Regions from separate parts of the Methylomonas sp. LL1 genome, predicted to be linked through region 2. Evidence: riboswitches for the same ligand, from Rfam matches in the RefSeq annotation. Region 2 holds a riboswitch; each other region holds the start of a gene.
The links. Region 2 has a riboswitch for cyclic di-GMP ahead of IVG45_RS18660 (hypothetical protein). Riboswitches for the same ligand answer to the same signal wherever they lie in the genome.

Region 1: it holds a riboswitch for cyclic di-GMP, as region 2 does, so the genes downstream of both, IVG45_RS10855 (VPLPA-CTERM sorting domain-containing protein) here and IVG45_RS18660 (hypothetical protein) in region 2, are expected to answer to the same signal.
Region 3: it holds a riboswitch for cyclic di-GMP, as region 2 does, so the genes downstream of both, IVG45_RS09340 (hypothetical protein) here and IVG45_RS18660 (hypothetical protein) in region 2, are expected to answer to the same signal.
Region 4: it holds a riboswitch for cyclic di-GMP, as region 2 does, so the genes downstream of both, IVG45_RS22605 (PEP-CTERM sorting domain-containing protein) here and IVG45_RS18660 (hypothetical protein) in region 2, are expected to answer to the same signal.

The regions. Positions count from the first base shown of each region.
Region 1 covers NZ_CP064653.1:2,323,491-2,325,690, reverse strand. Annotated here, with positions in the region: gene IVG45_RS10860 (IS110 family transposase) at 1-568, shown strand, start outside; cyclic di-GMP riboswitch class I at 1,108-1,188, shown strand; gene IVG45_RS10855 (VPLPA-CTERM sorting domain-containing protein) at 1,263-2,033, shown strand; gene IVG45_RS10850 (VPLPA-CTERM sorting domain-containing protein) at 2,097-2,200, shown strand, end outside.
Region 2 covers NZ_CP064653.1:3,979,435-3,981,634, reverse strand. Annotated here, with positions in the region: gene IVG45_RS18665 (YdbL family protein) at 1-15, shown strand, start outside; gene IVG45_RS18660 (hypothetical protein) at 218-1,342, opposite strand; cyclic di-GMP riboswitch class I at 1,413-1,497, opposite strand; gene IVG45_RS18655 (undecaprenyl-diphosphate phosphatase) at 2,067-2,200, shown strand, end outside.
Region 3 covers NZ_CP064653.1:2,003,548-2,005,747, reverse strand. Annotated here, with positions in the region: gene IVG45_RS09345 (TonB-dependent siderophore receptor) at 1-690, shown strand, start outside; cyclic di-GMP riboswitch class I at 756-832, shown strand; gene IVG45_RS09340 (hypothetical protein) at 885-1,655, shown strand; gene IVG45_RS09335 (VPLPA-CTERM sorting domain-containing protein) at 1,842-2,200, shown strand, end outside.
Region 4 covers NZ_CP064653.1:1,479,830-1,482,029, forward strand. Annotated here, with positions in the region: gene IVG45_RS07185 (hypothetical protein) at 1-152, opposite strand, end outside; gene IVG45_RS22605 (PEP-CTERM sorting domain-containing protein) at 214-993, opposite strand; cyclic di-GMP riboswitch class I at 1,113-1,187, opposite strand; gene gspM (type II secretion system protein GspM) at 1,775-2,200, opposite strand, start outside.

The sequences.
Region 1 (2,200 bases), 1.7 Mb from region 2:
AAACCATCTGCATGCACTGAGTGCGACTCAGGAAACTCCAAAGGCGTTGCTGCGCGATGCCAAGCTGGCGATCAGTCAATTGGAAAAACGCATCGATACCTTGGCCGCCGAAGCGATGACCTTGATCAACCAGCACCCGGAACTCAAGCGTGTTTTTGAGTTGCTGACCGGCATCAAAGGCATTGCCCAAACCAGCGCCATTGCTTTGATGGGCGAACTGCTGTTATTGCCACCCAACCTGTCGCATCGCGAATGGGTCAAGTTTGCCGGGCTCGATCCCAAAGCCTTTGAATCCGGCAAAAGCGTACATAAGAAAATGCGGCTGTCCAAGGCGGGTAACCGGCATATTCGCTCGGCATTGTATATGCCGGCCTTGAGCGCCAAACAGCATGATCCCCATGTCAGCGCTTATTTCCAGCACTTGGTCGACAACGGCAAGAAACCTTTACAGGCCGTCTGCGCAGTGATGCGTAAATTACTGCATGCGATCCATGGCATGCTAAAGCACGACCAGCCGTTCGATAACACACGGTTTTATGTCATTCCGACACCCATCATCGCTGAGTGAAAAAGTGATGGAATTTTGTTGACTTGGAACAGAGTATCTACCATATTGCTTCCCAAAATTTCTGGAAGATATTTTTCGTCCGATCATTAGCTGCGTTTATTTGTGCTGACGATCGTAACCCTCTGCCCAAAGGAAAATCCAATTCTCAATCTTCCGTGGCATTTAATGGCGTCTAAGGCGGTTTTTAATGATGCGTCGGTATTATCCGACAATGAGCTTCTTTGATAATCATTTCATGCGGCCTAAATGAGGTGTGTTAGAGCTGAAAATAGGGTATTTCACGTTGCGTGATGAGCCATATCACGTATTTCCGAGTCCTTGCTAACGCTGGTTTTATTTTTAGTCCCTGTATTTCAGGTGTTTGGCAATTGGCATAAGGGTTGCATTAGTCCGAATGCAGTTGTCAGGCAGTGCTTACAAAATTTTTTCCGGCCCATGCTGAATGAATGCCGGCAAATCTCTGGTTCGCCGTGTTCATGATTTTGTACTTGGCTTGTTTGTGGTAAGCAAAAGCACTGTCAAAGGATTGTTGGGGAGCTTCATGCTTCAGCCACCCCCGTCGCGAGGCGGGTTCGGAAAGCCACGGGTCTTGAGCCTAACAAGATGGCCGGGTTGCCCTCTCGGAGACGAGGGGTGCGAGTGCATTCGTTCAGATGAGAATGCAATTTACATAACAATTTAGGAATGGAAAGCAATGATTCAATTTAAAAAACTGGCTATCGCGGGAGCAATTGCCGCTTCAATCATGGGTGCAACTGCTGCTGAAGCGCATGTTTCCTATCATTTGGATGCAGCCGGCGGACAAGCTCCAAACGTCAATGGTTCCGATGCAACCGGCTCTTGGACGGGTGGTGCACCTTCTTATGACGGTAATTTGCCTGTCACCTGGGTGGCCAATATTCACCATGTTGATACTGTTTACGAAATATCGGCGGCTGATGCGATCAACAACAAGGGGGCTGCATCAAATTTTGTTTTGGAATCCATTAACAATAAATGGAAGCCAGCTTCAAGCTGGGGTAATGCGTTGGATTTCGGTCTGATCAATATGGAAGTGGCTGGAAACTTGACCATTACGGTCGAAGCCGATTCCAGTCTGGCTTCCACATTCGCTCCTGGTTTTACCTTGTGGAGTGGTTGGGATGCTACAGCTACCAGCAGCAAGCACGGTTCATGGAACGCAAACCCTTTTGCACCAACCACGCGTGGTAGTAACGAATTGACCTATGTCGGCCACGCGGCAACCACTGTGGACGGTGGTTCAGTAACATATACCTTTAATAACCTGGCCGCTGGTAACTACAGTTTGTGGGTTGGGGGCAATGGCACTGACAATGTGAATGAGTTCTATAAAGCAAGTATGTCGGTAGCTGCGGTTCCCGTCCCTGGCGCGGTCTGGCTGTTCGGTAGCGCCATCGCCGGTTTGGTCGGCTTTGGCCGCCGTAAAGCGGCAGTGACTGCGTAAAATCAAGTCAAGGCGAAGCTTAGGCTTCGCCTTTTTAGTTTCCATCTGTCAAAAGGAACGGACATGAATTCATTGCTTAAAATCCTTACGGCCGCCACACTGGTCAGCGGCACCTATCTGACGCCCGCGCAAGCGGCTAATTCCCTGGAAATCAACGGCAGCCTTTT
Region 2 (2,200 bases):
TGGCAACGGCGTTAAGGATTTGGTTAACAAACCTCCCCTGCTACTCATTCTCCCACGTGATATCGCCGAGAGTGGTAAACCATGGCCAAGTCTTGGTCGCGGCTAAAAAACCGGCCCCAAATCCATATCGGGGCGCTACTTATCCCCTAATCGATGACTCGCGCATCCATACAAACCCTGGGTGACCAGGGTTAAATCCTACCGTCGAATGGGTCATTTACTGTTTCCGACGCTTCACAGAACCCATCATACCCACCAATCCGGCGCCGAACATCCAGACTGCGGCGGGCAGAGGTACTGGCGCGGCGGCGGCCACGACATTGCCGGTCAGATTCAAGGTCAATTGATAGTTTTGGCGGGTACTGCTGGCGCCCAAATCCGCATCGGACAGGTTCAGCAGATATTGCGCGCTGAAAGCGCCGGTGTTGGCGGTCAACAGATTGGCGATGAAGGATTGGCTGCCACCTTGGGCCAGATCGGCAAATATGGATAGACCGGTATCGAACGCGCCGATATCGCCACTGCCATTGACGCTATCCAGGTCCAGACCGATACGGTCGGCATTGGCCAGATTGAACAAACCGAAATTCAATGAAGCGATACTGTTTTGGGCAACATTGCCGAAGTCGAGGGTCAAGGAATTGGATGCCGAACTGACGTCGAACGAAGCCATTGCATGCAACAAATAACTGTAATTAGCCTGTAAGTCGCCAGACCATTCAACCGTGTAATTGGTCTGAGAACCACTGGTTTGACCTTGGGCTCTGCTTAACGTGGTTGTGACGGCCAATGTAGGCAGAGACAGTGCCGCGTTGACGGAGCCGCTACCCACGTAATCATCTAGATTGGAACTCGCCACGCTTGCAGTTGCATTGGTGGCGACCGCCGAAGCAGAATTCGACCCCCAACTGCATTCGGTAAATCCCGTTGGCCCATGTGCTAACGAGCAAGCGCCACCGGCTTGGCTAATAGCGGTTGCAAAATTGGCGGCAGCGCCGATCGCCGCCATGGTTGCAGTACTGCTGCCGCTGCCGCTTGCGTCTCTTCCCGGGCCATTATTTTTATAACCATAACCATCGATAATTTGCTGGCGATTCGAGGTCAATTGCAGGTCAACACCCGTCAAAACCCCGGTAGCCGCATTAAATTGTCCCAATGAAACATTGGCAACACTCGCGCCATTATTGGTGGCACTGGCAGAGGTTTTTGACGTAACCGAAGCACTGACATTTGCCGAACCATTGAAGCTAGCGGACGCACTGGAAGTTGTTAAAGCCGCTTGAGAGATACCGCTGACTGCCAATAAGGCAACAATGGCGGTCAATTGAAAATTCATATTCATAAATCAATCCATTCTTGATGTCGTTGAAGAAAGTGCGTGATATGCGGCAAATGCCGCACCCCTATCACCTGGGAGCAATCCGGCCGTCTTGCTGTATTTGCGCAAGACCCGCGACTTTCCGAACCCGCTTCACAGCAGGCTTGGCGATGGATGCTTCTGGATTTGCCCGGCGTTGATGCGTTGTTTTTTAAATCGCCGTGACAAACCGCCATCTAGTCATCCCTAACAATATTCAAACGTAGTAATACTGTTACACTTTAATCAATCAAAATTTATGCCATTTTCCTAAAGCCTTGTAATCCATAACCTACAGGCATAAAAGCAGGTTTAGATCGCCTTCACCCAGAAATCCAAGCCGGGGATTTGCCATCCTTATTGCGGGATTTGACGTACTTCATCGACCAATATCCAAGCAACTCCCAATCAAACCAACAACAAGTAGGAAATTTATGACGACACGACAATCGATCATTGAAGGCCAAAATGCGGTAGATATATTGCAACAACTCGAATCGAGTTAAAAATTGATTCCAACCGGCACCCATCAGCCAAGCTCGCCCCTGCTGATCGGGTCTTAAAGTTACGAAACAATAGAGATTTCGACTATAATCCCGCCCCGTTTGCATGGCTTTTAGCCCTGCCTCAGCAACCTTTTTCTTAAATAACGACCTGATCAACATGCCGATTTTTACCCGCGTGCCGATTCGGTACGGAGCCTGACGATATGGACATTGAATTACTGATTAAATCCCTGATTCTGGGTGTAGTCGAAGGCCTGACCGAGTTTCTACCCATCTCCAGCACCGGACATTTGATCCTGGCCGGCGACCTGCTCGACTTTAACGACGACAAAGCCAA
Region 3 (2,200 bases), 2.0 Mb from region 2:
GTCGTGGATCTGACCGAGCAAATTTCCTGGTTCTCCGGTTACAGCGAAGGCATGCGCGGCCAGCCGCTGATTAATTTTGTCGATACCCCGGTTCCCGAGTTATCGCGGCAAATCGAAACCGGCTTTAAGTTCGATTTTGCCGGGCAATTCAGCGGGCAGATGGCGATTTACCAAATCGATAGAACCCATGTGGCCGTCACCGATAACACCGATATTCAAGGCCGCTCGGTTGCGGCCGGACAGCAACGCTCGGTCGGTTTCGATGCCGATCTGCTCTGGCAGCCCCTGGACGAACTGAATTTTCTGGCCAGCTATGCCCATACCGAAGCGCGCTTTATCGACGACAAGTCCGGCGTGCCGGCCGGCAACCGTCTGCCGTTGGTACCGGAAAATTCCGCCCGTTTATGGATGCATTACCGATTGCCTATGCCGGAGTTGAAGGGACTTAGCCTGGGATTTGGCGTCAACCTGCGCGCCGGCGCATTTTTATCGAACAACAATCAATTCAAAAGCGAGGCTTACCACGGCTTTGACGCCACCGTTGCCTACGAAACGGCGACATTCAAACTGGCCGCCACCGCGAAAAACCTTACCGGGGTCGACTATTTTTCGGCTTACGACTATTTCGACGGACGGGTTGCGCCCGACAGCGGGCCGGCCGTGTATGTCACGGGAAGCGTGAGGTACTAATGCATTAAATTCAGGATGGAGCGGGAACCACTCACTCAAGGACATAGAGTGATGTCGAATGGATACGACAACCATGCCACATCCGCCGCGAGGCGGAGCCGGAAAGCCACGGGTCTTGGAATAAGACAGCCGGGTTACCTTCAAGGCCAGTGCCTTGGAGATTAACTTTAACCGTAATTAATGAAGGAACAAAAATGACAAGTTTGAAAAAACATACTGTTAAATTGGCAAGCGCCGGCGTCCTGGTATTCGGCTCATTGGCCGGCTTACTGGCACCCGCATCCGCCAGCGCCGCGCTGGTGACCGGTAATGCCACTATTAGCATCGACAACACCGCCTTCAGTACCGCAACGGGTGGCTGGACCGTCAACCATTTTTTTGATGCCAGCTATAACGAGACTGCCATCAATGCCAGTACGGCTGGCGGCACCACTTCAACCACCAATATGCTGTTTCCGGTCAATACGAATATCACCACTACCAGCTACGCCGGCAACCGCACCTTGCAGGCCACAACCATGGACAGCAGCGACACGGCAACGGGACAAATCGGCTTGAGTGGCGCCTTAACCATGACTGGCGCCCTTGGGAATTTGTATCCCTATGATTTCAAGCTGCAAAAATTCAGCGGCGTCTGGAACTTGGTTAGCTATGACAGCGCGTTTAAAAACACCACCTTCCTGCAACTTACCAATGCGATTGAATCCGTCAATGGCAGCGGCCAGTTAAGCCTGTCCGGCGATTTGGTTTTCGGCGGCGGCATGAGTCCGACTACAGCCAGCAGCATTTTTGGTCTGACCTGGAGTTCATTCTTGGGCGTTCAGTCGATCAACCAAAATCTCGTCGTCGGCCATTTGAGCCTGGCACCGGCAGCTGTTCCAGTACCCGCAGCCGTTTGGTTGTTCGGTAGCGGTTTACTAGGCCTGCTGGGCGTAACTCGTGGAAAGGCCAAATTTTCCGCATAACGCATGGATCGACGCTGCCTGTTGCGCTTGATTTAAGCCGTTACAGGTAGCGACAGACATTAACTTATTACTCGGTTTTCAACCTGGGCTCTATCGCTTCTCATGTTCAGCAAGCATAAGCAGGGAAAATCCGGGTAGGCTCAAAAAACGTTTAAACCGAATTCATTATTCATTTAAGGAAGAAACATGAAAATATTTAATGCTATTGTGATGGCCGGCACGTTGGCTTTCACGAACGCGCAGGCGGCCACCGTCTCGGGTGGGTCGCTTATCCTCAACATAGATCGCGATGCCTTGGCCGCCGGCGTTACCATGGATAACACCCCGGCCCCCTCTATTTACGTCGAGGAGTTTTTTGGTGCCTCCGCGGCAAGCAAAACCCAAAGCCAGCTTCTAAACGACAATACGCCCGCCGATTGGTCCGATTACGCAGCCAACGAAATTCCGGCCACCGGTCTGCAATATGCGGTTAACGGGTTAAACATCGACGCCAATCCGGCCGGGCGCGAGAATAGGCCTACAACATTCGAGTTTAATCCTGGCGA
Region 4 (2,200 bases), 2.3 Mb from region 2:
TCCAGCGCGGCGGAAGCGCCTGACAAATAGACTTCATAGGTATCGGTCTGCGTAACGACGACCTTGCCTTGGCCATCCACTGTGATGTCGGCGAAAGCCGCACCGCTGATCATCGCCGAGGATACGGCCATGCTTAGAACTAACTTTTTCATGTGATTGTCTCGCTAAGTTTAAAAAGACGCTTCCGGATAAGCACCGGAAGCGAAGCGCGGCTTATGCCGCGGTTTTACGGCGATTGAGGCCCAACAAACCCATCAGACCGGCGCCGAACATCCAGACCGCGCCCGGAACGGGTACCGCAGCGGGAGCGGCAGCGTAGGTCAGGCTGTTGCCGGCCAGAGTCCATTTGCCGGCGAAAGTAGTCGGAATGGTTTGACCAAGGCCAAAGTTAGGACTGTTTTCATCCAGATTCATCATGCCCAACTGGAAGCCGATGGACTGGCCGTAGTCGGCTTGCGGGTCTTGGTTATGACCACCCCAAACGCTGGCTGCGTTGGCGTGTTGACCCAGGCCTGCACCTTCACTATCCAAAGCGATTGTGCTCAGATTTTGCGTATTGTTGACCACAACCTTGGAATTGATTTCGATGGCATGTGCTTGAATGGTGGCACCAGCTTGAAGGGTAAAGAAAGTACCAGCTGGATCGATATCAACAACAGCATTGTTCTGAGTAATCATGGCGCCTAGATCATCTAAACTCCCTACGGCAACAGCCCACTTGATTTTGTCGGTAGCGGCACCGGTGATGAAGTTCAGCCAGTTGCTATCGTTGGAAAAATCAAAAGACAAGCTGTAGGCCGCATTGGCGACGTTGGACAACAATTGGCCGAAACTAACACCGGTATCGAAGGTAAAGGTTTTACCGGTGGTAAAGTCGTAGGCCGACATATAGGCTTCGTTATTGCTGCCTTGGTCGTATGCGATACTCGCGTTAGCCGCACCGGCTCCCGCCATCAAAACCGCGGCCACGGCCACTTTTGCAAAATGTTTCATGGTTTATCCTCATGTTTAAAAAATTTGAATACATAAGGTGACAGCCCGGCCGTCTTTTATCGTTTTCCCTGTCATTGCCGCTCCGGGGGGAGCGGCAAGCTCTTAACTCCAGCTACTCGCAAGCAAGCATGACTAACAATTCAAGACCCGTGACTTTCCGTCCCCGCCTCGCGACGGGTTTGGCTTTTACACACTTTCCTGTCTAACACTCAAAGAGTGGCGCATCCCCGCTACCATCCTTCATTTTCCCCTGACCTACTCCCTACCCTCTTCCCTTACCCACTCCCTATTCGTGCCGTCCCTGTTCCCTAGTCAATCCCGATTCGGCCATGACCGATCCAGCCGGTCATCTGTTGCCGCGCATTATCCCTGTGCAATCACTGCATTACCGTTACAGAACGGTTACATTCTTCGGAAACGTAATACATTCGTATTGCATCGATAGACTGTGGATTAGTGGAATAACCGAGGGAGGGTTTTATCGGCGGCTGGGTCGAGCCGAAGGGATTTGGATTTAGTCGGAAGTATCTTTTTGCGATCGGATGCCGGCTGCGTGGGAGGTGCCTTAACCGCGACCTAAGTATTATCGTCGCGGCTAAAGCCCCTCCCACACAACCTCTGCTTGGAAGTCCCGTAGGAGCGAATTCGCTACGCGCTCTTACGGGTCATTCGCCCAGGACGATTAAAATCGCCCCATTATGGAAATTATTTCCAACCCAATCCTTAATGCCTAAACCTTTAGTTGGCTTTAATGGGGTCGCGGCTATATGGCAAAAATGGCCTAGCCACGGCCGATCATCAGCTTGACGCTGACCAAACCGTTCGCCTCGGACTGATCGGCCATGTCCATCCTCAGCACCCGCAGGCCATGCTTGGTTTCCAAAATAGCCAGCCAGTAGACCAGCTTATCGAAGGAGACTTGCTCCAGCGATACAGCGACTTGATCGTCGCCTTCTTGTTGCAAACTTTTAATGGCGGGTTTAATTTGTAGTTGCTGACTACTGGCGTCTATCAGCGCCAGCGGCGGTTGACTCGCGCTTTCCGCTTCGGTTTGCACCACGCCGCTTTGGCGTAAAACCTCCACTTCGGCGCCGACTTGTTGTAAATGCCGGTATATTTGGCGCTGGGATTGAATTTGCTGTTGCAGCAAACTGCTTTGCTCCAGCAATGGCCGGTAAGCCAACTGGTATAAAGCATACAGGCAAAG